Regions from separate parts of the Arthrobacter sp. NPDC057009 genome, predicted to be linked through region 1. Evidence: riboswitches for the same ligand, from Rfam matches in the RefSeq annotation. Region 1 holds a riboswitch; the other holds the start of a gene.

Region 1 (14,390 bases):
GGCTCCGCGGTGATCAATTTGGGGTTCCTGGCCGGCTGTCTTGCCGCCCTTGGCCTGGTCGACACCTGGGGCCGGCGCCCGCTCATCATTTGGGGCTTCGCTCTGATGTCAGTTCCGCTGTTAGTTCTGGGCATCATTCCATGGGCTCCCGCAGGCGTCATCATCGCGTGTTTCTGCGCCTATGCCTTGTTCTCCGGGGGTCCGAGCATTTTGGAGTGGGCCTATCCCTGTGAGCTCTTTCCGACCAGCGTTAGGGCCAGCGCGGTGGGAATCAGTACCGCGGCCAGCCGCATCGGGGCTGCTCTTGGCACCTTCGGTCTGCCCCTGGCACTGGAAGACAGGGGAATCGGCGCAACCATGCTGGTTGCTGCATTGATGACCGTGGCGGGACTCCTGCTGTCTTTCTTCCTTGCCGTAGAAACCAAAGGTGCCCCTCTGATGCACTCCAGCGGGGAGAGCACATCCGAACTTCGACCCGCTTCCGGAGCCGCCTGAGCGTGCCTTGCCAGGCACATGGAGCACCGCGGTGATGAGGCCTGCTTCACATTCTGGCCCGTCCGCCAAAAATGTTGACTGCATCACAGCACGTGGCATACCGTTCCTAGTGTTCTGATATATCAGCTGTTGACACGGCAATGAGGCCGTGCCACTGTCGGGAGGAACCCGTAGATGACACAAGTTGGCTTAACCCAGGCGCGCGTAGAGACTCAACAAAAGACGAGCATTCCTCGGATCCTTACGTACGCCGGCGCCATTGTCGCCTTCCTCATCGGTTCGGGCTTCGCTACCGGCCAGGAAATCCTCCAGTACTTCACGTCGTACGGGTATTGGGGCGTGTTCGGGACCGGCCTGCTGGTTCTCGCCCTGATGACGTATGTCGTCATTGAGTTCTTCGTGGTAGGCCAGGCGAAAAGCTTCGATAAGCCCTCACGAATCTTTCACTATTACTGCGGCAAGTACCTGGGCACCTTCTTTGACTACTTCTCGGTCCTCTTCGTGTTCCTGAGCTTTGCGGTCATGGTTGCGGGTGCCGGCGCCGTTTTCGAGGAGCATTACGGATTGTCAAAGTTTGTTGGCGGCATCGGACTTGCAGTGGTCGTCGGGCTCACCGTGTGGTTCGGGTTGAAGAACCTGGTGGACGTGATCGGCAAGATTGGCCCGCTTATCGTCGTCATCGCCATCGCGCTCGGCGTCCTGGGCATTGTCCGGAATCCAGGCGGCATCGCCGAGGGGAACGCGCTGCTGCCCGGGCTGGAGCTGACCCAAGCCTCAACGAACTGGTTCATGTCCGGGCTGTCCTATGTGGGTTTCTGCATGCTCTGGTTGGCTGCATTCCTCACCGCACTGGGCAAGACGGCACGCAGCCGCAAAGAAGCTGCCACTGGCGGTTTGGTGGGTTCAGTTGTCTTCTCGGTGGCGTGCATCATCGTCGGGTTGGGGCTGCTCGCCCACATCGCCCGCGTGAACGGCACCGAAATTCCCATGCTCGTGCTGGCAAACGACGTAAGCCCGCTGCTGGCCGCCGGGATTTCCGTCATGATCCTTGCCGGCATCTACACAACCGCCGTCCCGCTGCTCTGGACCGTATCCTCACGCTTCTATTCCGACGAGAAGCCGGGCTTCAAATACCTGACTCTCGCCCTCGCAGCGGCCGGAACCGTTGTGGGCCTGGTCGTCCCGTTCTCACAGATGGTCAACGTTGTCTACGTGATCAACGGCTACGTCGGCATCCTGCTGCTCTTGCTGATGCTCGTCAAGACAGGAAGCAGAGTGGTACTGCGCCGCGCCTTCTAACAGTGTCAGGAACAGTGGTGGGGGCGCCAACGCAAGCGGGCGCCCCACCACCGTTGACTCCTCAAAACCATCAAAGGAGATGGACATGAAAAGCATCGAGGCAATGAACGCTCTACGCCCGGCGCGACGTGCCGTTGTCACCGGGGTCCACTGCCCGCACACAGGTTGGTGGATCCCTGAAGGCCAGCAAGGAGGCACAGCCCGTTACTTGTGGCAAGGCTCCCTAATGCCCGGCCTGCATGGACAAAGCGTGACATGGCGGCTGGCCAAAGCAGACCCGGCAGGGAGCCAGGCAGTGAGCCGTTAATCGGCGTCGATCTCCTCCAGCAGGTCCTTGGCGGCCTTGCTGATGTCGTCATGGTCGTACTGCGCCGCCCGGCTCTCCAGGGAAATAATGGCGCAGCGGTGGACCTTCTTGAAATCCCCGAAGGGAAAGCTCACGCTGCCCTTGGTGCCTTCCGATTTCTCGCTGTCGATGCCCAGGTGCCACTTCGAGAATTCGTCGAAGCCGTGCTTGTCGATAAACGAGTTCTCCTCATCCGTTGAGGGAGCATGCTCGCTCCAGTCGTCACGGATATCCCGTTCCACTTTCCCTTTCTTTACGAGGCTGCGTGCATGCTCCAGTGCCTTGCGGTTCAGTTTCGTAGCCATGTGGTGCCTCCGGCGGTCAGATCCAGGAACAGCTCAAGGCTAAGACCGACGACGGCGGGCCCGCCAGTGGTCGCCCGGGTGCCTTAGTGCCCTGAGACTTAACTGCCCGGAGCCCCCGGCAAGCCCCCGAAACAGGCGGAAAAGACCCATTAGTGTCGCTTTGGCCACACTATTCTTGACGTTGCTGCTTTATGACCTAAACTGCTTCACTGAGGTGCCTGAATGGCGCTGTGCAGCAACGAAAGTGAACAACGCTATGGCTACCGATTACGACGCCCCACGCAAGACAGAAGAAGAGTCTCCCTCCGAATCTTTGGAGGCCCTCCAGGCGTCCCGCGGCGGCGGTGCCCAGACCGCCGTTATCGACGTCGACGAGAATGACACCGCCGAGGGCATCGACCTTCCGGGCGCCGATCTTTCCAACGAGGAACTGACGGTTATCGTCGTTCCCGAGCAGTCCGACGAATTCACCTGCGGCTCCTGCTTCCTGGTCCGTCACCGGTCCCAGGTGGCGAAGGAAAAGAACGGCATGAAGTACTGCCACGACTGCGAAGGCTAAGACAGCCCGACTGTGCATGGCCATGCGAGGCGCCGGCTCCCATTTGGGAGGCCGGCGCCTCGCATTTTGCGTCCTGCTTTCCTCACACCCGCATTATGGCCGCAAAGGGCCCGTTATGAGCGGTAACGGAAGCATGGAGAAAGGGCCACAAACGACTCTCGACGCCCTCAAAAAGACCCCGGCAATTACGTCCCCGTGACCCGCTTTTTGCGAGATTAACGGTTGCGCCCCGAACCGGCCACATCCCTCGTTTAGGGCTTTTGGCGCTCCTACGCTGGAGCTATCCAATCGCTCACTCGAAAGGGGTGGCCAAATGAAAAAAATCCCCGCCTGGTTCACAGTCATTCTGCTGGCTGTTGGACTGGGCCTGTTGGCTCCGGGCTCTGCCTCGGCAGCCTCCTACTGCGGGCAGGTGTGGGGCTCGCTGGCGAAGGCAGACCAGACCATGAGCACGGCAGCCGTCACTAATGTCCGCACTGGCCAGCACCGTTGCTTCGAGCGCCTGGTGATCGATCTCAGGGGCAAGGCCAAAGGCTACAACATCCGCTACGTTTCCCAAGTTGCCCAGGAAGGGTCCGGCCTGCCAGTCAAGCTCCGCGGCGGCGCCTTCCTGCAGCTCACCATCAACTCGCCGGCCTATGACAACGCCACCGGCAAGGCCACGTTCATCCCGGCCAACCGGTCCGAGGTGACCAACGTGTCCGGCTACCACACGTTCCGGCAGGTGGCCTGGGCCGGCAGCTTTGAGGGCTATACCACCCTTGGCCTGGGCGTCCGCGCCCGGCTGCCGTTCAGGGTGTTCACGCTGGACGGTCCCGGCTCGGGCTCACGGCTCGTCGTCGACGTTGCGCACTACTGGTGAGATGCCCGCGCCCATTAAAACAGCGGTGCCCCGCCTCCCGGGACCTGTATGGTCCGGGAGGCGGGGCACCGCCGCTGTTGCAGGATGAAGCAGGCTGCTACTCGGGAACCACCAGCGCCGGGGTGTCCCTGCGGATGGTGTCTCCGCGGAAGTAGCCGGGCTGCAGCCGTGCCATCACCAGCATGAAGACGATTCCCAAGGCGAGGATCCCCACTCCGAGCACGAACACGAGCCCCACGCCGAAGATCTCCGAACCGCTGCCGAACTCAGGCGCCCAGCTGTCGATGGCGGTCTGCAGGAAGACCACCGTCAGGCCAATGCCGCCCAGCAGCGGGCACAGCAGCCGCAGCACGAAGTTGCGGGCGCTGCTGAAGACGCTGCCGCGGAAGTACCAGGCGCAGGCAAAGGCGGTCAGTCCGTAGTAGAAGCAGATCATCAGGCCCAGGGCGAGGATGGTGTCGTTCAGGACGTTCTCGCTCACCACATGCATCACGGCGTAGAACCCGGCGGACAGCACGCCGGCCGCGATCGTGGCGAAGCCCGGCGTCGAAAACTTCTTGCTCATGTGGCTGAACGGCCGGGGCAGGGCGCCGTAGTGGGCCATCGCGAGCAGGCTGCGCGAGGGCGAGGTGAACGTCGACTGCAGCGATGCCGCCGAACTGGACAGGACCGCCAGGGACATCAGGATGGCGAACGGGCCCATGATGGGCGAGGCCAGGGCGGTGAAGACGTTCGCGTGGTTTTCCTCGTTGTTCAGGCCGATCCCCGTATCGCCCACGCCGGCGAACATCATGGTGGCGATGGTCACCAGCAGGTAGATGCCCAGGACGACGACGGCGGTCAGGGTGCCGGCGAGGCCGGCGGTCTTCTTCCCGTTGGCCGTTTCCTCGTTGACGGTCAGGCACACGTCCCAGCCCCAGTAGACGAAGATGGACAGTGAGATGCCCGCGGCGATCTGGCCGAACGTCTCGATCTTGGTCACGTCGAACCAGTCCCAGCTGAACGGGATGGCGGTGGAGGACGTGGACCAGTTGGCGAACGCCATGGCCACGAAGAGGCCCAGCACGAGCAGCTGGAAGCCCACCAGCCCGTACTGGACAAGCTTGGTGGTGTGCAGGCCGCGGTAGCTGACCCATACAGCCAGGGCCACGAACACAAAGCACGTGAGCACGTTCAGCGGCTTGTTGGCGGCAAGGTCCGCCAGCTCCGGCGACCCGGTCAGCTGTGCCAGGAACAGGTAGAAGAAGTCCACCGCCACCCCGGCGAGGTTGGACAGCACAATGATGTTGGCGGCCAGCAGGCCCCAGCCGCCCATCCAGCCAACCCACGGTCCGAAGGCCTTGGTCACCCACGTGAAGGTGGTGCCGCTGTCCGGGGAGTCAGCGTTCAGCTCCCGGTAGGCGAGCGATACGAGGATCATGGGGATGAAGCCGATGAGGAAGATCACCGGAAGCTGGAGTCCCGCCTCGTTCACCGTGGGACCGAGCGCGCTGGTCAGCGTGTAGGCCGGAGCGATCGTGGAAATGCCCAGGACGACGACGGCGAGCAGGCCCAGCTGCCCGCCCTTCAGGCCCTTCCGGGTGATGCCGTGTGCTGCGTCGCCGGCCGGGGAAGCGCTCTTCCCGCCCGGCTGGATGCTTTCACGCGTGGTTTGGCTCATGAGTGGCCCTTTCTAGATGGCAGCGGGCTGCTGCTGGGTGATGCAGTGGATCCCCCCGCCGCGGGCGAAAAGTTCGCGGGCATCGATGCCCACAACTTTGCGTCCGGGATAGGCGTCCGCGAGGATGCGGAGCGCCTTTTCGTCGTTGGGGTCGGAGAACGTGCAGGCGATGATTCCGCCGTTGACCACAACGTGGTTGATGTAGCTGTAGTCCACGAAGCCCTCCGGGTCCGTCAGGGCAACGGGCGCCGGGACTTCGATGATGTTCCATTCCCGGCCGGCGGCGTCGGTCGTGGAGGACAGGAAGCTGATGATCCCGCGGCTCACCTCATAGTCCGGGTGGGCAGGATTCTGCTGGGAATGGACCAGCAGGGTGCCCGGGGACGGGATGGCGGCCACGATGTCCACATGCCCGCGCGTTCCGAACCGCTGGGAATCCCGGGTGAGTCCGCGCGGCAGCCAGATCACCTTGGTGGCGCCGATGGTCCTGGCCAGTTCAGCCTCGACGTCGGCCTTGCTGAGTCCGGGATTGCGGCCCGGATCCAGCTGCACCGTTTCGGTGACCAGCACGGTTCCTTCGCCGTCCACCTGGATTCCGCCGCCCTCGTTGACCAGCTCGGAGACCAGGTGCCGGGCGCCCGACCGGCCGGCCACCTCGGCGGCGACCAGTGAGTCCTTGTCCCACCTCGCCCAGTCCTGTGCGCCCCAGCCGTTGAAGACCCAGTCCACAGCACCCACGGACCCGTTTCCGTCCAGGACAAACGTGGGGCCGATGTCGCGCATCCACGCGTCGTTGAGTTCCGCCGTCAGCACCTCGACGGCGGGGGAGAGGTAGAGGGCGGCGGTGCCGACGTCGGACGGGTCCACCACCATGGTGACCGGTTCAAACTCGACGGCGGCGTTCGCGACGGCGGCCCAGACGGAGCGGGCGGCATGCGCCGCCTCCGCGGTGTCCCCGAGGGTGTAGCCCCCGGTGGGGAAGGCCATCCAGAGCCGCTCCTGGCGAGCCGTTTCAGCCGGCATGCGCCACGTGCTCACGCCTGCACTCCGGCCTCGACGAGCTCGGCCGGGGCATTAGGCGTGCCGAACGGCTCCCCGGGGCGGACCGGCTCGGTGAGCCGGGCATAGGTGTCCGGGCGGCGGGTGGTGAGGAACGGGAAGAGCGTCAGCCAGTCCTTGCGCTGGTCGAGGTCGAGGTCGGCCACGAGGACCGCCGACTCGTTCCGGGGTGCCTGGACCAGGACGCGGCCGTAGGGATCCGAGATGAAGGAGGAGCCATAGAAGTTCAGGCTGCCCTCCTGGCCCCAGCGGTTCGGGACCACCATGAACAGGCCGTTGGCGATGCCGTTGCCCACGATGACCTGCTGCCAGAGCGGCTGGGTGTCAAAGTCCGGGAACAGCGGCTCGGAACCGATCGCCGTCGGGTAGACGAGCAGTTCGGCGCCGCCGAGTGAGTACATGCGCGCCAGCTCGGGGAACCACTCGTCCCAGCAGGTGGGCATGCCCAGCCGGGCACCGCCGAGTTCAGCCGGGGCATGAACCTGGTAGGCATCCTCCGCGGCGGGACCCTGGCGGAAGAACTTGTCCTCGTAGTATCCGGCGGTCACCGGGATGTGCAGCTTGTGGGTGCGGGCCAGGAGTTCGCCGGACGGCGAGACCAGGATGGAGGTGTTCAGGCCCAGCCCGTCGTCGGAGCCGTCCGGGTTGGCGGCCCGCTGGTAGAGCGAGGCGTGCACACTGATGCCGTTCCGGCGGGCGGCCTCGGCCGCGAAGCGGAAGGTGGGGCCGGTCAGCAGGTCCTCGGCGGCGTCGGAGGGGCGGGGGCGGTGCTGCCCCTGCAGCGCCAGGTCGTTCTCCGGAACCTGGTCGGCGGGGTAGCGGGAGAGGGTGAGCTCGGGCAGGAACACCATGGTGGCACCCAGCCGGGCGGCACGGTCGATGCCGTCGTTGAGCTCTGCACGGAGTGCGGCGGCGCTGCTGTGCCAGCGGTGCTGTACGACGCCCACCCTCAAGGAAGGACGTCCGGACGGCGCTGTCCGGGCGAGCGAAGCAGGCGCGTTGGGGCAGGTTATTTCGATCATGATGATGATTACTCCAGTGAGACGACCGTCACTAAATGAATGACGTTCATTTAGTATGCACGTGCGTCCGTGGCGTGGCAAGGGTTATTTGAATGCCGATCATTTATGACCCTGCCCGCTCGCGACCGGAAGTTGGTGCCCGGAAAATTAGTAAGTAAGCTGATCGTGAAATTCGCACTCCGCTGCTCCCCGTGCTGGAGCGCCTGCGGTAGCGTCGAAAGCACTGGACCATTCGAGGAGGATTCATGAAGGCTTCACCGACACTGACCAACAACATGCAGGCCGTCCTGACGGACCTGATCGAACTGCACATCCAGGGCAAGCAGGCGCACTGGAACATCGTTGGAACCAACTTCCGGGATCTGCACCTCCAGCTGGATGAAATCGTCACCGCCGCCCGGCTCTTTGCCGACGACATGGCCGAACGGATGCGCGCCCTGCATGCCCTGCCGGACGGACGCAGCACCACCGTGGCCAAGTCGACGAACCTTCCCCAGTTCCCGGAGGGGCTCATCAACACCAAGGATGCGATCGACCGCATTGTGGCCGCGCTGGAAGCGGCCGTGGGCACCATGCGCAAGGTCCATGACGAGGTGGATGAGGAAGACCCCACCACCGCAGACCTGCTGCACACCTTCATCGAAAAGCTCGAGCAGTTCGCGTGGATGACCGCCGCCGAGAACATGAAGGCGACGGCCAGCGTCACGCAGCCTGACAGCAAGTAGCCGCGCGGGCAGTTATTGCCCGCGCCGGTTGTCATGGGCGGCCCTGGGGGGATTCCTCCGGGGCCGCCCGATTCTGTGTCCGCTACTTCTTTGTGCCCGTTACTTCGCGCGGTCCCGACTACTTCTCGCGGTGCCCGCTACTTTGCGCGCGGGATGCGGCTAAGTACGACGGCGGCCAGCACCGACGCGGCAGCCATCAGTACCAGCCCAATCGCCGCAGTGATATGGACGCCGGAGCCAAAGGACGCCCGGGCTGCTGCCGTCAGCGCCTCGGCCAGCGGTGCCGGCAGCGATCCGGCGAGCTCCATCGCGCCGGCCAGTGTTTCCCCGGCCTTGTCCGCCGCCGCTGCAGGGACCGTCTCCGCAATGACTGCCGGCAGGGCGAGGTGCTGCTGGTAGGACGCGGTCAGGATGGATCCCAGCACCGCCGTGCCGAGGAGTGAGCCCACTTCGTAGCCCGTCTCGGAGATCGCTGCCGCTGCGCCGGACTTCGCTGCCGGCGCTGCTCCCAGGATCAGGTCGTTCGAGATGGTCTCGGCTGCTCCCACACCCACGGCCAGGAGAAGGAGGGCGGCCAGCAGCGTGGCGGGGCCGCCGTCGTGATTTCCGAACGTGACCAGGCAGTAGCCGGTGGCGCTCAGCGCCAGTCCCGCGGCCACCACAAAGCCGGGCCGTACCTTCCTCACCAGCGGAACCACCAGCAGGCCCGCCAGCACCATGGCCGTAAGCGCGGGCACCATGGCGGTGCCGGACTCCGATGGTGACATGCCTTCGAGCAGCTGCAGGTGCTGTGCCAGGAACAGGATGAAGCCGTTGTAGGAGAACAGCGACAGGATGTTTGCCGTGATCGCCGTGCTAAACACGGGGTTCCCGAACAGGGACAGGTCCAGCAGTGGCGATGCCAGGGCCTGCTGGCGTCGGACGAAGAGGAAGCCCATGGCCATGCCGAAGGCCATGACGGCGAAGGGGGCCAGGCCGGGGCCGTGGGTTGCCAGTTCCTTGATGCCGTAGACCACCGGCACCATGGTCAGCATCGACAGCACCACGCTGGGGGCATCCACCCGTCCCGGCTTCGGATCCTTGGATTCGGGGATGAGGAAGCGGCCCAGGACCAGCGGCGGCAGCATGATCGGCACGGCCACCAGCAGGACTGCGCCCCACCAGAAATGCTCCACCAGCCAGCCGCCAAAGATCGGCCCCAGCGCTGCACCCCCGGAGAAGCATGCCGCCCAGATGGCAACGGCCAGCCTCCGCCTGCCCGGTTCCTGGAAGATGTTGCGGATCAGGGACAGCGTGGACGGCATGAGCATCGCGCCGAAGAACCCGAGTGCTGCGCGGCCGGCGATGAGCCATTCGGCACTCGGTGCGAACGCAGACGCTGCGGACACGGCCGCAAAGCCCGAGATGCCGACCAGGAGCAGGCGGCGGCGTCCGATCTTGTCGCCAAGGCTGCCCATTGCCACAAGGAGCCCGGCAAGGACCAGCGCGTAGGCGTCCACCACCCACAAAAGCTCCACGCCTGAGGGATCCAAGCTGCGCGCGATGGCGGGAAGGGCAAACGTCAGTGCCGTATTGTCCACGGCCACCAGGAGGACCGGGAACATGAGCAGGGCCAGGGCGAACCAGTCGCGGCTCTTGTGTGCAGCCGCGTTGCCGCCGGTGAGCCTCGGGCTAAGGGTCGAGTGGATCGTCATGAAATAACTATACCGTCCGGACGGTATAGTTATCACCCTGTTTGCCGGAACCGGGCATGATGGAATCCATGCCCAGAAAACCGGTCGCGCGCGGCGCAGTCCTCGATGCCTTCGAATCCCTCCTGATTGAGGTGGGGGAGCGCGCTGCCACACTTGACGCCGTGGCCGCCCGCGCCGGCGTCTCCAAGGGCGGGCTCCTGTACCACTTTCCGAACAAGGAGGCGCTGATCGGCGTCCTGCTGGACCGGCTGGATGAGTTCGCCGAGGCGGATGCCCAGGCCATGGCAGCGGCTCCCGAGGGTGCTGCCGCCTACTTCATCAAGTCATCGGTCTGGGCCGATACGCCGCTGGACCGCGCCATCGTGGCTGCCACCCGGCTCGCCGAAGTGGCCCACGAGGAAACGCGGCGCCGGTTCGCCCACATCCAGCAGCGGTGGCTTGATGAGATCGCACGCGATGTCGGACCGGGCCTGGCCAAGGCTGTTTTGTACATGGGTGACGGGCTCTACTTCAACGCCATGCTGTCCATTGGCCCCGCCGCGACCCCGTCCGAGACGGCTGCGGACGTCGAAAGCCTCCTTGCCGCCCTTGACCGGCTGCGGGGGTAGGCCGGCTTGCGGCCGGGCTGCCGCCACGGTTTGTGGACGCGAACCCGTCGGAACGCATCGAAGCCGCCGGAAATTTCCAGCGAACGGGAGGCCTTCCGGCGTTTTCGTTCTGGGGCCGGCCGTCATGCCTCACCCTGCGCCGACACGGTTTGCGGACGCGAACCCGGAGTAGGAGAATAGGCTCGGTGGCAGCTGTCACCGCCCAACTTAATAAAGCCTTTGATCTGCGGCGGGAGAGTCCTGCAAGTAGGTACAAGCAGGCGCCGTAGGAGCAAAACCTCCCCAGGAATCTCTCAGGCCCACGTACCGCCGCGGCAAGGCAACTCTGGAGAGCAGCAGGCTGCCCCTGAAATGCTCCGCTCCGCGCGGACGGTTCAGGGCGTGCTGTGCTCACCGACGGTGCAAGCGGGGCTGTGCGAAGGCGCAGCAACGCGGAATCTCTCAGGTCCAATACAGAGCGGGGAGGAACCCGAATCAATGTGGCGTACCCTGCGCCGCCTTAGTCATGGAGTTCCTTTTGACCGTTAGTTCAGCCTCCTCGTCCTTCGTCGACCGGCATATCGGCGCCCGCCGCCAGGCCGACGTCGAAGCCATGCTCAAGGCCGTCGGCTACGACACCGTCGACGCGCTGGTTGATACGGCAGTGCCCAACGACATCCGCCAGGACTCCCCGCTGGCGCTCGCCCCGGCGCTGAGCGAAGTGGAAGCTCTCGCCGAACTCCGGAAGCTCGCGGCGAAGAACAAGACTGCCGTGCAGATGATCGGGCAGGGTTACTACGACACCGTGACGCCGCCGGTGATCCGCCGCAACATCCTCGAGGCCCCCGCCTGGTACACCGCGTACACCCCGTACCAGCCGGAGATCTCCCAGGGCCGGCTCGAGGCGCTGCTGAACTTCCAGACCATGGTCCAGGACCTGACCGGGCTGCCCATCGCCAACGCTTCCCTGCTGGACGAAGCCACGGCCGTGGCCGAGGCCGTGCTGCTGATGCGCCGGGCCAACAAGAAGAACGAGGGCAAGACCGTCCTGGACGCGGACTGCCTGCCGCAGACCATCGCGATCGTGAAGGGCCGTGCCGAGGCACTCGGCTTCGAGGTGGAGGTCGCGGACCTCGCCCAGGGGCTGCCCGACGGCGAGATCAACGGTGTCGTGCTCCAGCAGCCCGGCGTTTCGGGCCGGGTCTTTGACCACTCGGGCGTGATTGCCGCCGCCAAGGAGCGCGGCGCGCTGGTGACCGTGGCCGCCGACCTGCTGGCCCTGACCCTCATCACGCCTCCCGGCGAGCAGGGCGCCGATATCGCCGTCGGCACAGCCCAGCGCTTCGGTGTGCCGCTGTTCTATGGCGGACCGCACGCCGCCTACATCGCCGTCCGCACGGGCATGGAGCGCACCCTTCCCGGCCGCATCGTCGGCGTTTCCAAGGACAACGCCGGAACTCCCGCGTACCGGCTTGCCCTGCAGACCCGCGAGCAGCACATCCGCCGCGAGAAGGCTACCTCCAACATCTGCACCGCGCAGGCGCTGCTGGCTATTGTGGCCTCGATGTACGCCGTGTACCACGGACCGGAGGGTCTGAAGGCAATCGCCGAAACCGCCCACGGCCACGCCAGGACTCTCGCCGCGTCGCTCAAGGCTGCCGGGCTGGACGTCCTCCACACCAGCTTCTTCGACACCGTGACGGTCTCCGTCCCGGGCAAGGCGGCCGCCATCGTCGCCGCCGCCGAGCAGAAGGGCATCAACCTCCGCAGCATCGACGACACCGTTGGCATCTCCACGGATGAAACCACGACGCCGGCCATTGTCGCTGACGTTCTCGCCGCCTTTGGTGCCACGGCAGTGGAGGCGGGTGACGGTTTCGCACTGGAGACCGCCGTCGAACGTTCCTCCGCGTACCTGCAGCACCCGGTGTTCAACACGCACCGCTCCGAAACGCAGCTGCTGCGCTACATCCGGAAGCTTTCCGACCGCGACCTTGCCTTGGACCGGACCATGATCCCGCTGGGTTCGTGCACCATGAAGTTGAACGCGACGGCTGAGATGGAGGCCATCTCCTGGCCGGAATTCGCCTCGATCCACCCGTTCGCCCCGGACTCCCAGACCGCGGGCTGGCGCGAACTGATCGCTGACCTTGAGGGGCAGCTGACGGAGATCACCGGCTACGACCAGGTGTCCATCCAGCCCAACGCCGGGTCGCAGGGTGAGCTGGCGGGCCTGCTGGCGATCCGCGGGTACCACCGCTCCCGCGGTGATGAGCAGCGCAACGTCTGCCTGATCCCGGCATCCGCGCACGGCACCAACGCGGCCTCGGCCGTGCTGGCCGGCATGAAGGTGGTCGTGGTGGCCACTGCCGCCGACGGCACGATCGACCACGGGGACCTGTACGCGAAAATCGAGGCCAACAAGGATGCGCTCTCCTGCATCATGATCACGTACCCGTCCACGCACGGGGTATACGACGGCGATGTCCGCGAAGTATGCGACGCCGTGCATGCCGCCGGCGGTCAGGTGTACGTGGACGGCGCGAACCTCAACGCGCTGGTGGGCCTGGCGCAGCCGGGCAAGTTCGGCGGGGACGTCTCGCACCTGAACCTGCACAAGACCTTCTGCATCCCGCACGGCGGCGGCGGACCGGGCGTCGGCCCCGTCGCAGCCAAGGCCCACCTCGCCCCGTTCATGCCGGGCGACGCGGCGACCTGGACGGAGGGCAACGACGTCCCGATCTCCGCGTCGCGCTTCGGCTCCGCGGGCGTGCTGCCCATCTCCTGGGCGTACGTGAAGCTCATGGGCGGGGCTGGCCTGACCGAGGCCACCAAGTCTGCGCTGCTCGCAGCCAACTACGTGGCGGCCAGCCTGAACGACTTCTTCCCCGTGCTCTACACGGGCGAAGGCGGCCTTGTGGCGCACGAGTGCATCCTGGACCTGCGCGAACTGACGGCCAAGACCGGCGTCACCGCCGAGGATGTGGCCAAGCGGCTGATCGACTACGGTTTCCACGCGCCCACGCTGGCGTTCCCGGTGGCGGGAACGCTGATGGTGGAGCCCACCGAGTCCGAGGACCTGGGCGAAATCGACCGGTTCATCAAGGCCATGATCGCCATCCGCGGCGAGATCGACCAGGTGGCCAACGGAGACTTTACGGTCCAGAACTCGCCGCTGCGCAACGCACCGCACACCGCGGCCGCCGCGATCAGCTCCGACTGGGACCGCGCCTACCCGCGCGAGCAGGCCGTCTTCCCCGGGCACACGCACAAGCAGGACAAGTACTTCCCGCCGGTGGGCCGCATCGACGGCGCAGCGGGTGACCGCAACCTGGTCTGCTCCTGCCCACCTCTCGAAGCGTTCGAGGACAACACAGCAGCGTTCGAAAACTAAAGCTCCCATGGTGGGCAGGCCGAAGCCGTACTTCGGCCTGCCCACCGGCACCCAAAGGATTCCTCAATGACTGAGAACTACACCGCCCTTTACGAGGAGCACAAGAAGCTTGGCGCCTCCTTCACCGACTTCGGCGGCTGGCAGATGCCCCTGAAGTACGGCTCCGAACTGGCCGAGCACCACGCCGTCCGCAATGCGGCCGGCATCTTCGACCTCTCCCACATGGGCGAAGTCTGGGTGACCGGCCCCGAGGCCGCAGCCTTCCTGGACTACGCCCTGGCCGGCAAGATTTCCGCCATGGCCGTCGGCAAGGCCAAGTACTCCCTGATCTGCAACGAGGACGGCGGCATCATCGACGACCTCATCGTGTACCGGCGGCCCTC
Region 2 (14,390 bases), on a different contig from region 1:
AAAAGTCGTACCACTCGATGCAGCTGCCAAGCACTGAGGAGACCAGTGCTTTGCGGCGCATCTTCGGATCGATGGCCGGCGTTGCTGCCGTTGTCACGGGGGCGCTCATGTAGAGACTCCTTTGTCTTCGTCCGGACAGTGAGCCCAGCCACACCGGCTGGCTCGTGACTAGCAGTGTATACGTATGCAAAAAGCAGAAACAAGACCTTGTGCCGGAAAATGTATACGTATACACTCGATCATCATCCGGTCCTGCAGGGGCCGGCCCGGGCGCTTCATAGGTCGCCCATCGACGAAGATGGAAAGGCAATCCTGATGACCGTTACAACAGCACTTAGCACCGCCGTGGACTCCACCCTGCTGAAGGAGCCCGAGCGCAACAGCGTGTCCCGGGGCAGCACTCCCGAGGTGCGCGCCACCGTGGAAGCCGTCATTGCGGACATCCGTGAGCGCGGGGACGAGGCCGTCCGCGAATACTCGGCCAAGTTCGACAAGCACGCACCTGAATCCTTCCTGCTCAGCCAGGAGCAGCTCGACGAGATCATGGCCCGGGTTCCGGAGCAGGTCATCGAGGACATCAAGTTCGTCCAGCAGCAGGTCCGCGTGATGGCGCAGAAGCAGCTCGAGTCGCTCTCCGACTTCGAGATCGAGACCCTCCCCGGCGTTTTCCTCGGCCAGAAGAACGTTCCGATCCAGGCAGCCGGCGCCTACATCCCGGGCGGCAAGTACCCGCTCCTGGCCAGCGCCCACATGACCATCGTCACCGCCAAGGTGGCCGGCGTCGAGCGCGTCGCCGCCTGCACCCCGCTGATCCAGGGGGAGGTCCCGGACGCCACCGTGGCCGCCATGTACCTGGCCGGCGCCGACGAGATCTACCTGCTGGGCGGCATCCAGGCCGTGGCCGCGCTGGCCATCGGCACCGAGACCATCAAGCCGGTGAACATGCTGGCCGGCCCGGGCAACGCCTTCGTCGCCGAAGCCAAGCGCCAGCTCTTCGGCGAGGTCGGCATCGACCTCTTTGCCGGCCCCACGGAGGTCCTGATCGTGGCGGACGAGCACGCCGACCCGTTCATTGTCGCCGTCGACCTTCTTTCCCAGGCCGAGCACGGCCCTGACTCCCCGGCCGTCCTGATCACCACCAGCGAGGAGCTGGGACGCAAGGTCATGGAGCACATCGACACGATCCTGGTTGACATGCCCACCCGCGACTACGCCGCCGCGGCCTGGCGTGACTGGGGCGCCGTCCACGTGGTGGCCACCCTCGATGACGCCTACGCCCTGGCCGATGAGTACGCCTACGAGCACGTCCAGATCCTGACGCAGAACCCCCGCGAGGCCCTGGAGAAGATGCACGACTACGGCGCCCTGTTCCTCGGCGAGGGGACCTGCGTCTCCTACGGCGACAAGGTGATCGGCACCAACCACGTGCTGCCCACGCGCGGTGCGGCCCGCTACACCGGCGGCCTCTGGGTGGGGAAGTACCTGCGCACCGTCACCTACCAGGAAGTGACCAACACCGAGTCCAGCGCCTTCTTCGGCGAACTCTGCGGCCGAGCATCCAGGGTGGAGCGGTTTGAGGGCCACGCCCGGTCCGGCGACGTCCGCGCGGCGAAGTACCGCGGCACGTCCCTGCCCTGGTCGGACCACACCTTCGACAGCTAAAGAGGACCCCAGTGTCTAAAGAGGACGCAGTGCCGAAAGCGCCGAATTTCCGACTGGACGGCAAGAAGGCCCTGGTCACGGGGGCGGGCCGCGGGCTCGGCAAGGCCATCGCTGACGGCCTTGCCGGCTGCGGCGCCACCGTCTACGGAACCAGCCGCGACGCCGAAACCGCCAAGCAGATCAGCGAGCGGTACGGAACCGCGCCGCTGGCCGTGGACGTCACCGACACCAGGAACGTCGAGGGCTTCGTCGAATCACTCCAGCAGGCCAGCGGCGGCATTGACCTGCTGGTCAACAACGCCGGCGTCAACGTGCCCAAGCCCGCCCTGGAGCTCACGGAGGAGGACTGGGACACGGTCTTTGACACCAACCTCAAGGGCACCTTTTTCCTGACCACGGCTTTGGCACGGCGCTGGGTGGACGCCGGCACCCACGGCGCCATCGTCAACATCGCCTCCCAGGCGGGGATCGTCGGGATCGAAGAGCGCGCGGCCTACGGCACCAGCAAGGCGGGGATTATCCACCTGACCAAGATCCTGGCCCTGGAGTGGGCCGCCGCCGGAATCCGGGTCAACGCCGTCGCCCCGACCTTCGTCCGGACGGAACTGACGGCGTCCACGCTCAGCCGGCCGGACTGGGCCAGCGAACTGCTGTCCCGGATCCCGGCGGGCCGCTTCGGGGAACCCGAGGACATCGCCGGCGGGGTGGCGTTCCTGCTCAGCGACGCGGCGTCGCTCATCACCGGACACACGCTGACCGTCGACGGCGGCTACACCATCCGCTGACCCATCCATGGCGTCTTGAATAGGAGCAGCAACATGCAAATTACGCAGACCATCGCGGCCACGGCCGTGGTCGGTGCCGGCTACATGGGCGGCGGCATCGCCCAGGTCCTGGCCCTGCACGGCCACAAGGTGGCGCTGGGAGATGTCGACGGGGGGATCGCCGAACGCTCCCGCGTCCGGCTCGTGGACCAGGCCCGGGAGTTCGAAGCCCGGGGGCTGCTGCCTGCCGGCGCAGCCGAAACCATCGCGGGCAACCTCGTCGCTGCCGCCAGCATCGAGGAGGCTGTCTCGACGGCGGACTACATCGCCGAGGCCGTCCCGGAGGACCCGGTGATCAAGGCGGACATCCTGGGCCGCATCTCTACGGCAGCGCCCGCCGGGGCGGTCATCGCATCCAACACGTCCGCCATTCCGATCGGGGAACTGGCAGCGGCGGTCAGCAATCCCGAACGCTTCCTCGGCGTGCACTGGATGAACCCTGCCCCCTTCATTCCCGGGGTGGAGCTGATCCCCGGACCGCAGACCGCGCCCGGCGTGATGGACCTTGCCGAAGAGCTCATCCGGTCCCTTGGCAAGACTCCGGCCCGGGTGGCCGACACACCAGGATTCGTTGCCAACCGGCTGCAGTTCGCGCTGTACAAGGAAGCGGCCCGGATCGTTGAAGAGGGCGTGGCCGCCCCCTCCCAGATCGATGCGGTGGTCAGCAGCACCTTCGGGTTCCGGCTCGCCCTCTTCGGCCCCTTCGCAATCGGGGACATGGCCGGCCTGGACGTGTACGAGTCCTCGTACCGGACCCTGGAGAAGGCCTACGGCGAGCGGTTTGCCCCGCCCGCGGCGCTGACGTCCACCGTGGAGGAAGGCAACCTGGGGCTGAAAACCGGCCACGGGTTCCTGGACATCGATCCGGCCAGCCGGGAGGACCTCGTGGCTTACCGGGACAGCGCCTACGCCCGGCTCTCGCAGCTCCGGGCTGAGCTGGGGCAGGCGCCGGGGCTGTAACCCGGCCCCGCACTCGGGCTGTTGCCGTGCTACGGCAGCCGGCCCGGCCGCAGCACGTTCGGCGTTCCCGCCTGCGCGGACTCGAGCGGCACCGGGCTGACCAGCACCGCAGGCCCGCGGTGCAGCACGCCGTCGGAAAGAGCCCGGCAGCGCATGCCCCCGCGCCCGCGCATCGCGGCGTGCGCGCCGGGCGCCAGCATCCTGTCCATCCAGGCGCAAGGATGGGCGGGGCGCCCGCCCTTGAACCGCACCACACTGCCCCGGGACTCCAGCGCGAAGTCCTCTCCCAGCAGCGGGGCCAGGTGTGCGCCCCTGAGGATCACGTTGCGCCGGGTCAGCAACGGGTCAAAGGGACCGGCGTCGAGTTCGGCAGCCATGGCCTCGAGGGCCTCAACGGCGAACAGCGTGACCGCGGCGTCCATGTGCGCCGCCTTCCCGAAAAACCTGTCCCCGACAATTCCCTTGCCGGCGACGATCTCCACCCGTTCGGCGTCCGCCGTCGGGACTTCGGCCGCCCCGTCCCGCGCGCGGCCGAAGTACGCATGGCCAGGCGACACGAGCAGGTGCAGGACCTCAACGTCGTATCTGTAGGTTTCGGTCATGCAATAACGCTATACCCGCGGTTTCAGGCCGGCCTTTTGAGCAGGGTGCTGGCTTCCTGGCGGGTGGTTCCGGAGTCCTGGATGCCCTCGGCGATGTGGGCGAGTTCGGCGGGGATGTCGCGGCCTTTTTTGCGCATGGCGGTTGCCCAGAGCCGGCCGGCGCGGTAGGAGGAGCGGACCAGGGGGCCGGACATGACGCCGAGGAAGCCGATCTCTTCGGCTTCGTGCTGCAGGTCCACGAATTCCTGGGGTTTGACCCAGCGGTCCACGGGCAGGTGCCGCTCACTCGGGCGCAGGTATTGGGTGATGGTGATCAGGTCGCAGCCGGCCTGGTGCAGGTCACGCAGGGCCTCGGAGATCTCCTCGCGGGTTTCGCCCATGCCCAGGATGAGGTTGGATTTGGTGACCATGCCCAGGTTCCGGCCCTGGGTGATGACGTCCAGGGAGCGTTCGTAGCGGAACGCGGGGCGGATGCGCTTGAAGATCCGGGGCACGGTTTCGACGTTGTGCGCGAACACCTCCGGGGCAGAGTCGCAGATCGCGGCGATGTGGCCGGGGTTGCCGGAGAAGTCCGGGATGAGCAGTTCGACGCCGGTGCCGGGGTTGAGTTCGTGGATCTTGCGGACAGTTTCGGCGTAGAGCCAGACGCCTTCGTCCTCGAGGTCGTCGCGGGCGACGCCGGTGACGGTGGCGTACCGGAGCTGCATGGACTGCACGGAGCGGGCGACCTTGGTGGGTTCGAACCGGTCCACGGGGGAGGGTTTGCCGGTGTCGATCTGGCAGAAGTCGCAGCGGCGGGTGCATTCGGAGCCGCCGATGAGGAAGGTGGCTTCCTTGTCTTCCCAGCATTCAAAGATATTGGGGCAGCCGGCCTCTTCGCAGACGGTGTGCAGGCCTTCCTTCTTGACCAGGTTCTTCAGGCCGACGAATTCCGGGCCCATCTGGACCTTGGCCTTGATCCAGTCCGGTTTGCGTTCCACCGGGGTGGCCGCGTTGCGCTGCTCGATCCGCAGCATTTTCCGGCCTTCTGGTGCCAGTGTCATTGTTCTCTTTCCGTAAGTACTTGTCAGCAGGAGTACTGAATCAGCAGGCCACGACGTTGACGGCGAGTCCGCCCATCGCGGTTTCCTTGTATTTGGAGCTCATGTCCTTGCCGGTCTCGCGCATGGTCACGATGACCTCGTCCAGGGAGACCCGGTGCGAACCGTCACCCCACAGCGCCATCTTCGCCGCATTGATCGCTTTCGCCGCCGCGATCGCGTTCCGTTCAATGCACGGTACCTGGACCAGCCCGCCGATCGGATCACACGTCAGGCCCAGGTTGTGCTCCATCGCGATTTCGGCCGCGTTTTCCACCTGGGCCGGGGACCCGCCCATGACCTCGGCGAGCCCGGCGGCGGCCATCGACGACGCCGATCCGACCTCGCCCTGGCAGCCCACCTCGGCGCCGGAGATGGACGCCTGTTCCTTATAGAGCACCCCGACGGCGCCGGCGGCGAGCAGGAAACGGACCACCACGTCGTCGCGGTCCTCCTGTGTCGCGTTCTCCATGCCCGGCGCGAAGTGCAGCGCGTAGTACAGCACGGCCGGGATGATCCCGGCGGCGCCGTTTGTCGGGGCGGTGACTACGCGGCCGCCGGAGGCGTTCTCCTCGTTGACGGCGAGGGCAATCAGGTTCACCCACTCCTGCCAGTATTTGGGGTCGCGGTCCTTGTCTTCCTTCAGCAGGCGTTCGTGCCAGTCAGGGGCACGACGGCGGACCTTCAGTCCGCCGGGCAGCAGCCCCTCCCGCTTCAGACTCGCCGCCACGCAGCCCTCCATCACCGACCAGATATGCAGCAGGCCCTCCCGGACCTGCTCCTCGGACCGGGACGCGCACTCGTTGACCAGCATGATGTCCGCGATCGACAGGCCCTGGGCACGGCAGTGCTCCAGCAGCTCCGCGGCCGTCCGGAACGGCAGCGGCAGCTCCTGCTTCGACTCCTCCAGCTCTTGCTGTGCAGCGTCCTCCTCGCCCTCGCGGACAATGAACCCGCCACCGACCGAGAAGAACGTCGCCTTCTGCAGCTCACCGCCGTCGGCATCAAACACCGTGAACGTCATCCCGTTCGTGTGCCGCGGCAGCACCGTCAGCGGCCGCAGCACCATGTCCTCCACCCCGTACGGCAGCGGAACCGACCCCGCCAGGTTCAGGATGCCGGTCTCCGCGATCGAGGCCAGCCGCTCCTCCACCTCATCCGGCAGGATCAGCTCCGGGTGAAAGCCCTCCAGGCCGAGCAGCACCGCCGTCATGGTGCCATGCCCGTGCCCCGTCGCCGCGAGCGAACCGTAGAGATCCACCCGCAGCGACGCCACGTCCGCCAGCGTCCCGGCAGCCTTCAGCTCCTCCGCGAAAACGGCGGCAGCTCGCATCGGGCCAACCGTGTGCGAACTCGAGGGGCCAATTCCAATGGAAAACAGGTCAAAGACGCCAACAGCCATGGTCGGTTCCTAACTGGGATTGTTGTGATCGGTTCGGGCTGGGGAGGTTATGCGGAGGAGCAGGCGCTAGAGTTCGCCGCCGTTTGCTGCGGCGTATTCCTCGGCCGACATCAGCGGGCCCTCGTCGGTGACGGCCACCTTGAACAGCCAGCCGGCACCGTAGGGGTCGCTGTTGATGAGAGCCGGGTCCGCGACGACGCCGTCGTTGATCTCGGTGACCTCGCCGGTGACCGGGGCGTACAGGTCCGAGACGGACTTTGTGGACTCCACCTCGCCGCACGTTTCGCCGGCCGTGACGGTAGCGCCCACCTCGGGCAGGTCCACGTACACGATATCGCCCAGGGCGTCGGCGGCCACGGCGGAGATTCCGATGCCCACAGGCCCGGATCCGTCAACGGCAACCCATTCGTGCTCGGCGGAGTACTTCAGTTCAGCAACAACCTTTGCCATGTGTATGTCCTTTACGTTTGAAACTCGTTGTGGTCGGGGGGAGGGCCGGTCGGGCCCGTAGCGCGTTACTTTTGGCGCTTATAGAACGGCAATGCCACGACTTCGAAGCGCTCGGGCTTGCCGCGGAGGTCAACGTCCACCAGCGTGCCGACCTCGGAGTGCTCGACGTCGACGTAGGCCATGGCCACCGGGTAGCCGAGGGTGGGGGAGGGCTGGCCCGACGTGACCTCACCGATCAGGGTGCCGTCCTTGAGGACCGGGTAGTGGCCGCGCGCGGCGCGGCGGCCGGTGCCCTTGAGGCCCACGAGCTTCTGCCCGATGGTGGAACCGACGCCGGCTGCCTTGAGGTCGGCCAGCGCCGCCTTGCCCACGAAGTCGCTTTCCTTGGCCAGGGAAACCACCGGACCGAGTCCGGCCGCGTAGGCGTTGACCCGGAGGGAGAGCTCGTTGCCGTAAAGCGGCATGCCGGCCTCCAGGCGCAGCGAGTCGCGGGCGGCGAGGCCGGCGGGGACCAGCCCGTGCCCTTCGCCCGCCTCAAGCAGCGCTTCCCAGAGCCGGGGTGCCTCGGCGTTGGGGACGTAAATCTCGAAGCCATCCTCGCCGGTGTATCCGGTGCGGGCCAGCAGCAGGTTCTGCACGCTGCCGCCCACCGCAATCCCGACCTCAACGGCCGCGTAGTACTTCAGGTCAGTTACCAGGGAGTGCTGTTCTGCCGGAACGAGCTGCAGCAGGATCGCCTCCGCATTGGGACCCTGCACCGCGATCAGCGAAATCTCCGAAGAGGCATCCTCGACGGTGACGTCGAAGTTCGCTGCGCGCTCGGCGAGGGCGGCGGCCACTTTGGCTGCGTTGCCCGCATTGGGCACCACGAGGTACTTGTCCTCAGCCCGGCGGTAAGAGATCAGGTCGTCGATGATCCCGCCGTCGGCGTCGCAGATCAGCGAGTACTTGGCCTTGCCGTCGGCGATCGCGGACAGCTTGCCAGCCAGGGCATAGTCCAGGAACGCGGCCGCATCGGGGCCGGTGACCCAGACTTCACCCATGTGGGAGAGGTCGAACAGGCCGGCCGCGTTGCGCACCGCATGGTGTTCGGCCAGTTCCGATTCGTACTTCAGCGGCATCTGCCAGCCGCCGAAGTCGGTGAAGGATGCGCCGGCCTTCTTGTGCTGGTCGTAGAGGGCGGTGTAGTTCTCGGTCATTGGATAATCCTTAGTTCTCGAACTCGGAAAGGGGCGGGCAGGAGCACACAAGGTTGCGGTCACCGGCGGCGCCGTCGATCCGGCCCACCGGCGGGAAGTACTTGTCCTGCCGGAGCGAGGACACCGGGAATGCAGCCTGCTCGCGCGGGTACGAACGCTTCCAGTCGGAATTGACGACGGCGGCTGCCGTGTGGGGTGCGTTGCGAAGGGGCGAGTTTTCCAGGGTGAAGTCACCGTTGGCGACCTGCTGGATCTCGGCGTGGATGGTGATCATCGCCTCGATGAACCGGTCAATCTCGGCCAGGTCCTCGGACTCGGTGGGCTCCACCATCAGCGTGCCGGCCACCGGGAACGCCAGCGTGGGTGCGTGGAAGCCGAAGTCGATCAGGCGCTTGGCCACGTCCTCGGCGGTGACGCCCGTCTTGGCGGTGAGGCCGCGCAGGTCCAGGATGCACTCGTGCGCCACGAGCCCGCTGTCTCCGGTGTAAAGGACGGGGAAGTACTCGTCCAGCCGCGCCGCGACGTAGTTTGCCGCGAGGAGGGCCGACTTGGTGGCCTCGGTCAGGCCCTGGCCGCCCATGAGCTTCACGTAGGCCCAGGAGATCGGCAGGACACCGGCCGAGCCGAACCGGGACGCGCTGATCGCAACGCCGTGTCCGTCCACGGCACCCTCGGAAGAAGCCTTGGTGGCGTCGCCCGGCATGAACGGGGCGAGGTGGGCCTTGGCCGCGACGGGTCCGACGCCGGGTCCGCCGCCGCCGTGCGGGATGCAGAAGGTCTTGTGCAGGTTCAGGTGCGAGACATCCCCGCCGAACTTGCCTGGCTGCGCCAGACCGACGAGCGCGTTGAGGTTCGCGCCATCGACGTACACCTGGCCGCCGGCGGCATGGACGGCGTCGCATACTTCGCGGACGTCGCCGTCGTACACCCCGTGGGTGGAGGGGTAGGTGATCATGATCGCCGAGAGAACGTCCCGGTACTGCTCGATCTTGGTGTACAGGTCCGTGTGGTTGATCGTGCCGTCGGTGGCGGTGGCCACGACGACCACTTTCATGCCGGCCAGCACGGCCGAGGCCGCGTTGGTGCCGTGCGCGGAGGCGGGGATGAGGCAGACGTTGCGCTGGTGGTCGCCGCGGGAGCGGTGGTAGCTGCGGATCGCCAGCAGACCCGCCAGCTCACCCTGCGACCCGGCGTTGGGCTGGATGGAGACCTGGTCGTAGCCGGTGATCTCGGCGAGGTCGGCTTCCAAGCCGCCGATGAGTTCGCGCCAGCCCGCGGTCTGGGAGTCCGGTGCGAACGGGTGGATCGAGGCGAATTCCGGCCAGGAGATGGCTTCCATCTCGGCCGTTGCGTTCAGCTTCATGGTGCACGAGCCCAGCGGGATCATCGTCCGGTCCAGTGCCAGGTCGCGGTCGGAGAGCCTGCGGATGTAGCGCAGCAGCTGGGTTTCGGAGCGGTGCGTGTTGAACACCGGGTGCTGCAGGAAGTCCGAGGTGCGCAGCACGGCCTCAGGCAGTTCAAAGCCCGCCGCGTCCGCAACCGGACCCGCGCCGAAGGCGACGGCAACAGCGGAGAGTGTTGCCGCCGTCGTCGTCTCATCGATGGAGACGCCCACGGTGTCCGCGTCAATGAAGCGGAGGTTGATGCCGCGGGCCTCCGCGGCGGTGATGACCTTGGCGGCCTTGCCCGGAACGCGGACGGTGAGGGTGTCGAAGAAGGTTTCGCTGTCCAGTTCGCGGCCGGCAGTCTTCAGTGCCGTAGCCAAGACGCGGGCGTTGCGGTGGACGGTCTCGGCGATCGCCTTCAGTCCGTCGGGGCCGTGGTAGACGGCGTAGAAGGACGACACGATGGCCAGCAGTGCCTGCGCGGTGCAGATGTTGGACGTGGCCTTCTCGCGGCGGATGTGCTGCTCGCGGGTCTGCAGGGCAAGCCGGTACGCGGGAGCTCCGGCGTTGTCCTTGGAAACGCCGACGATGCGGCCGGGAAGGGTGCGCTCCATGCCGGTGCGGACGGCGATGTAGGCAGCGTGCGGGCCCCCGAAGAACAGCGGGACACCGAAGCGCTGGGCGGTGCCGACGGCGATGTCGGCCCCCTGCTCGCCGGGAGGCGTGATGAGGGTCAGGGCCAGCAGGTCCGCGGCCACGGTCACCAGCGCGCCGCGCTCCTTGGCGGCGGCGATCACACCGGAGTGGTCGAACACCCGGCCCGAAACGCCGGGCTGCTGGAGCACGACGCCGTTGATGTCGCCGTCGGGCAGTCCCTGGGCGAGGTCAGCGACCTCCACCTCGAAGCCAAGCGCCTCGGCGCGGCCCTTCACGATCGCGATGGTCTGGGGGAGGCAGTCCGCGTCCAGGACGGTCTTGCCCTCGTTCTTCTTGTTGGCGCGGCGCATCAGCAGCACGGCCTCGGCCACGGCGGTGGCTTCGTCCAGCAGGGAAGCGTTGGCGATAGGCAGCCCGGTCAGGTCCTGGACCATGGTCTGGAAGTTCAGCAGCGCCTCGAGCCGGCCCTGGGAGATCTCCGGCTGGTATGGCGTGTACGCGGTGTACCAGGCGGGGGCCTCGAGGATGTTGCGGCGGATCACCGGCGGCGTCACGGTGTCGTAGTAGCCCTGGCCGATCATCTGCACGGCGGTCTTGTTCTTGGCCGCAAGCCGGCGAAGCTCGGCCAGGACCTCAACTTCGCTGAGGGCCGCGGTGAGGCGCAGCGCGTTTTCCTGGCGGATGGAGGCCGGAACGGCGGCGTCAACCAGGCCGTCGACCGTGTCATAGCCAACGTGCTTGAGCATGGTGTCGATGTCGGCCTGGCGGCGGGCGCCGATATGCCGGTCAGCAAACGTTGACGGAAGCGATTGAATCGTCATGAGGAACTCCAGGTCTGGCCGGCCACGGGTGGCACGGCATGGATTTGGGTTCCTCCCCGCTCTGTATTGGACCTGAGAGATTCCGCGGACACGGGTGTCCGCTTGCACCGTCGGTGAGCCAAACAATGCTTGGCTGCTTTCCAGAGTTGCCTCGCCGCGGCGGTACTGGGGCCTGAGAGATTCCTGGGGAGGATTTGCTCCTACGGCGCCTGCCCGGTGCATGACTGGGAGGACTCTCCCGCCACGGTTCGAAAGGCTATGAAGATGTGGGTGATTCGGCTCACACAGTACAGCACTGGGCGGCGAATGCCAAAACGCGGTCGGGCCAAGCCTCCGCGGCGAGGACCGTGAAGGCCTCGGGGAGCCGGGTTTGACAATTCTTCGTGACCGAGACCACACTGAACCCGGTGGCTAGCGGGACTGGGCTGACCGGCACGGACCGGGCTTCCAGGGCAGGACCGCGGCCCTCGCTTCCATAACTGAAAATGCTTACGATCTGCGGCGGGAGAGCCCTGCCGGTACATCAGCGGGCGCCGTAGGAGCAAACCCTCCCCAGGAAACTCTCAGGCCCACGTACCGCCGCGGCGAGGCAACTCTGAAAAGCAGCCTGGCGTGCCCGGGCTCACCGAAGGTGCAAAGCGGTCAACCATGTCCGCGGAATCTCTCAGGTCCAGTACAGAGCGGGGAGGAACCCTGTCAGTGTGGCCATTTGGTGCCACTTGAACAATGGAGTTCCTTATGACGATTCACCCTCCTGCGTCCCCGGCCGGGGAAGCTCCGCGACTGGAACGGCAGCTGAGCAACCGCCACATCCAGCTGATTGCCATTGGCGGCGCCATCGGCACCGGCCTGTTCATGGGTTCCGGCAAAACCATTTCCGCGGCCGGGCCGTCGGTGATCTTCGTGTACATGATCATCGGCTTCATGCTGTTCTTCGTCATGCGGGCCATGGGCGAACTGCTGCTGAGCAACCTCAACTACAAATCCTTCAGCGATTTCGCCGCCGACCTGCTGGGCCCCTGGGCCGGCTTTTTCACCGGCTGGACCTACTGGTTCTGCTGGGTGATCACGGGAATTGCGGACGTCATCGCGATCGCAGGGTACTCCCGTGAACTCTGGCCGGGACTGCCGCTCTGGATCCCCGGCCTGGCCACCGTGGCCATCCTGCTGCTGCTGAACCTCACCACCGTCAAGGCCTTCGGCGAAACCGAATTCTGGTTCGCCCTCATCAAGATCATCGCCATCGCTGCCCTGATCATCGTGGGCATGTTCATGATCTTCACCGGTTTCCAGAGCGACTCCGGGCAGGCCAGCTTCACCAACCTGTGGAGCCACGGCGGCTTCTTCCCCAATGAATTCATGGGCTTCGTGGCCGGCTTCCAGATCGCCGTGTTCGCGTTCGTGGGCATCGAACTCGTGGGCACCACGGCCGCCGAGGCCAAGAACCCGGAGAGGAACCTGCCCAAGGCCATCAACTCCATTCCGGTGCGCGTGCTGCTCTTCTACGTGGGCGCCCTCATCATCCTGATGTCCGTCACGCCCTGGACCCAGTTCGCGGCCGGCCACAGCCCGTTCATCGCCATGTTCTCGCTGGCCGGCCTCGGGGCGGCTGCCACGGTGGTCAACCTCGTGGTCCTGTCCTCGGCAATGTCCTCGGCCAACTCCGGCATCTACTCCACCTCGCGCATGGTCTACGGCCTGGCCGAGGAAGGGGATGCGCCAGCCGTCTTCAGCAGCCTGTCCCGCCGGAAGGTACCCAACAACGCCCTGTTCCTGTCCTGCGTGCTGCTGCTCTCCGGTGTGGTGCTCATGTACGCCGGGCAGGACGTGGGCAAGGCGTTCGACATGGTCACCACCGTCTCTGCCGTCTGCTTCGTCTTCGTCTGGTCGATCATCCTCGCCAGCTACATCGCCTTCCGCCGCCGGCGCCCGCATCTGCACACCGCCTCCAAGTTCAAGATGCCTGGCGGCATTCCCATGGTGTGGGCGGTCTTCGCGTTCTTCGGCTTTGTGCTGTGGACCCTCACCACTCAACCTGACACGCTGGCCGCCCTGCTGGTCACACCGGTCTGGTTCGTCCTCCTCGGTGCTGCCTGGCTGGTGCTGCGCCGCCGGCCTGCCCACATTGCCCGCTACGAGGCCTTCCAGGACGAGCTGCGCGCCGAGGAAAACGCCGCCCGCGAGGTTGCGGACAGCCGGCAGCAGGAGAAAGAGAGCGTCCAGGGATGATCAGCACCGAGGAAAAGCGGACGGCGGCGGGCCCGACGGCGGCGGCCCAGTCCCGCGGGCCCGGAGCCGGAGAGTTTGTGCTCACCTTCTCCTGCCCGGATTCGCTGGGGATCGTCCAGTCGGTCGCGGATTTCCTGCTCAAGCAGGAGTGCTACATCGTGGACCTCAAGCAGTTCGGTGACCGGAGCGCGGGACACTTCTTCATGCGGGTGCACTTCGCCTCCACCGCCGCCCCGGGTGACACTGCCGCCGTCGACATCACCGCCGTCGAACAGCTCCGCGAACGCTTCGCGCCGCTGGCAGGGCAATGGGGCATGGACTGGCGCCTGGAGCGGCACGACCGCAAGCAGCGCATCCTGGTGATGGTGTCCAAATACGACCACTGCCTCAACGACCTGCTGGCCCGCGCCCGCAGCGGCGAACTTCCTGTGGAGATTGCAGCCGTGGTGTCCAACCACCCGGACCTGGAGGGGCTCGCGGCCTGGCACGGAATCCCGTTCCACCACGTCCCCGTGACAGCGGCCACCAAGCCCGAAGCGGAAGGCGCCCTGCTGGAACTCGTGGAGGCGCTCGACGTCGAACTGGTGGTCCTGGCCCGCTACATGCAGGTCCTCAGTGACTCGGCCACCGCCCGGCTCGCCGGCAGGGCCATCAACATCCACCACTCGTTCCTGCCCAGCTTCAAGGGCGCAAAGCCCTACCACCAGGCGCATGAGCGCGGGGTGAAGACGGTCGGCGCCACGGCGCACTACGTCAATTCAGAGCTTGACGAGGGGCCGATCATCGCGCAGCAGGTGATCGAGGTCGACCACACCTACACCCCCGCGGACCTGGTGTCCGTGGGCAAGGACGCGGAGTGCAAGGCCCTGACGAACGCTGTGCGTTGGCACGCCGAAGGAAGAATCATCCTGTCCGGGAACCGGACGGTCATCCTGCGGTGACAAACGTGCGATTCAACCACTTGCCGGTGCGTCTGGAGATCATTCCCACGGACGGCATCATCCGCGACGTCCAGGCGCACGTTCCTGCCGGATCCACGCTGACGGTGACCTGTTTGCCGCACCACGGGCCGGAGGCCACCGTGCGGGCCGCCGTGCAGCTGGGCGGGCTCGGCTACAAC

Evidence for each region. A riboswitch is a leader RNA that binds a small molecule or an ion and turns the genes downstream of it on or off. The one in region 1 is predicted to bind glycine.
Region 2: linked by a shared signal. The riboswitch ahead of cycA (D-serine/D-alanine/glycine transporter) and the one ahead of gcvP (aminomethyl-transferring glycine dehydrogenase) in region 1 are both predicted to bind glycine.

The regions. Positions count from the first base shown of each region.
Region 1 covers NZ_JBHUSB010000005.1:7,218-21,607, forward strand. Annotated here, with positions in the region: gene ACFTR6_RS06825 (MFS transporter) at 1-495, shown strand, start outside; gene ACFTR6_RS06830 (hypothetical protein) at 670-1,794, shown strand; gene ACFTR6_RS06835 (hypothetical protein) at 2,098-2,445, opposite strand; gene ACFTR6_RS06840 (DUF4193 domain-containing protein) at 2,702-3,004, shown strand; gene ACFTR6_RS06845 (hypothetical protein) at 3,318-3,866, shown strand; gene ACFTR6_RS06850 (APC family permease) at 3,964-5,526, opposite strand; gene ACFTR6_RS06855 (agmatine/peptidylarginine deiminase) at 5,539-6,549, opposite strand; gene ACFTR6_RS06860 (nitrilase-related carbon-nitrogen hydrolase) at 6,561-7,607, opposite strand; gene ACFTR6_RS06865 (Dps family protein) at 7,853-8,332, shown strand; gene ACFTR6_RS06870 (MFS transporter) at 8,470-10,026, opposite strand; gene ACFTR6_RS06875 (TetR/AcrR family transcriptional regulator) at 10,095-10,634, shown strand; glycine riboswitch at 10,855-10,953, shown strand; gene gcvP (aminomethyl-transferring glycine dehydrogenase) at 11,140-14,007, shown strand; gene gcvT (glycine cleavage system aminomethyltransferase GcvT) at 14,074-14,390, shown strand, end outside.
Region 2 covers NZ_JBHUSB010000009.1:85,292-99,681, forward strand. Annotated here, with positions in the region: gene ACFTR6_RS11520 (MFS transporter) at 1-109, opposite strand, end outside; gene hisD (histidinol dehydrogenase) at 316-1,662, shown strand; gene ACFTR6_RS11530 (SDR family NAD(P)-dependent oxidoreductase) at 1,674-2,447, shown strand; gene ACFTR6_RS11535 (3-hydroxyacyl-CoA dehydrogenase family protein) at 2,481-3,446, shown strand; gene ACFTR6_RS11540 (MOSC domain-containing protein) at 3,476-4,048, opposite strand; gene lipA (lipoyl synthase) at 4,072-5,091, opposite strand; gene ACFTR6_RS11550 (L-serine ammonia-lyase) at 5,132-6,529, opposite strand; gene gcvH (glycine cleavage system protein GcvH) at 6,596-6,979, opposite strand; gene gcvT (glycine cleavage system aminomethyltransferase GcvT) at 7,045-8,178, opposite strand; gene gcvP (aminomethyl-transferring glycine dehydrogenase) at 8,189-11,041, opposite strand; glycine riboswitch at 11,192-11,292, opposite strand; glycine riboswitch at 11,534-11,630, shown strand; gene cycA (D-serine/D-alanine/glycine transporter) at 11,780-13,270, shown strand; gene purU (formyltetrahydrofolate deformylase) at 13,267-14,211, shown strand; gene ACFTR6_RS11580 (methylenetetrahydrofolate reductase) at 14,217-14,390, shown strand, end outside.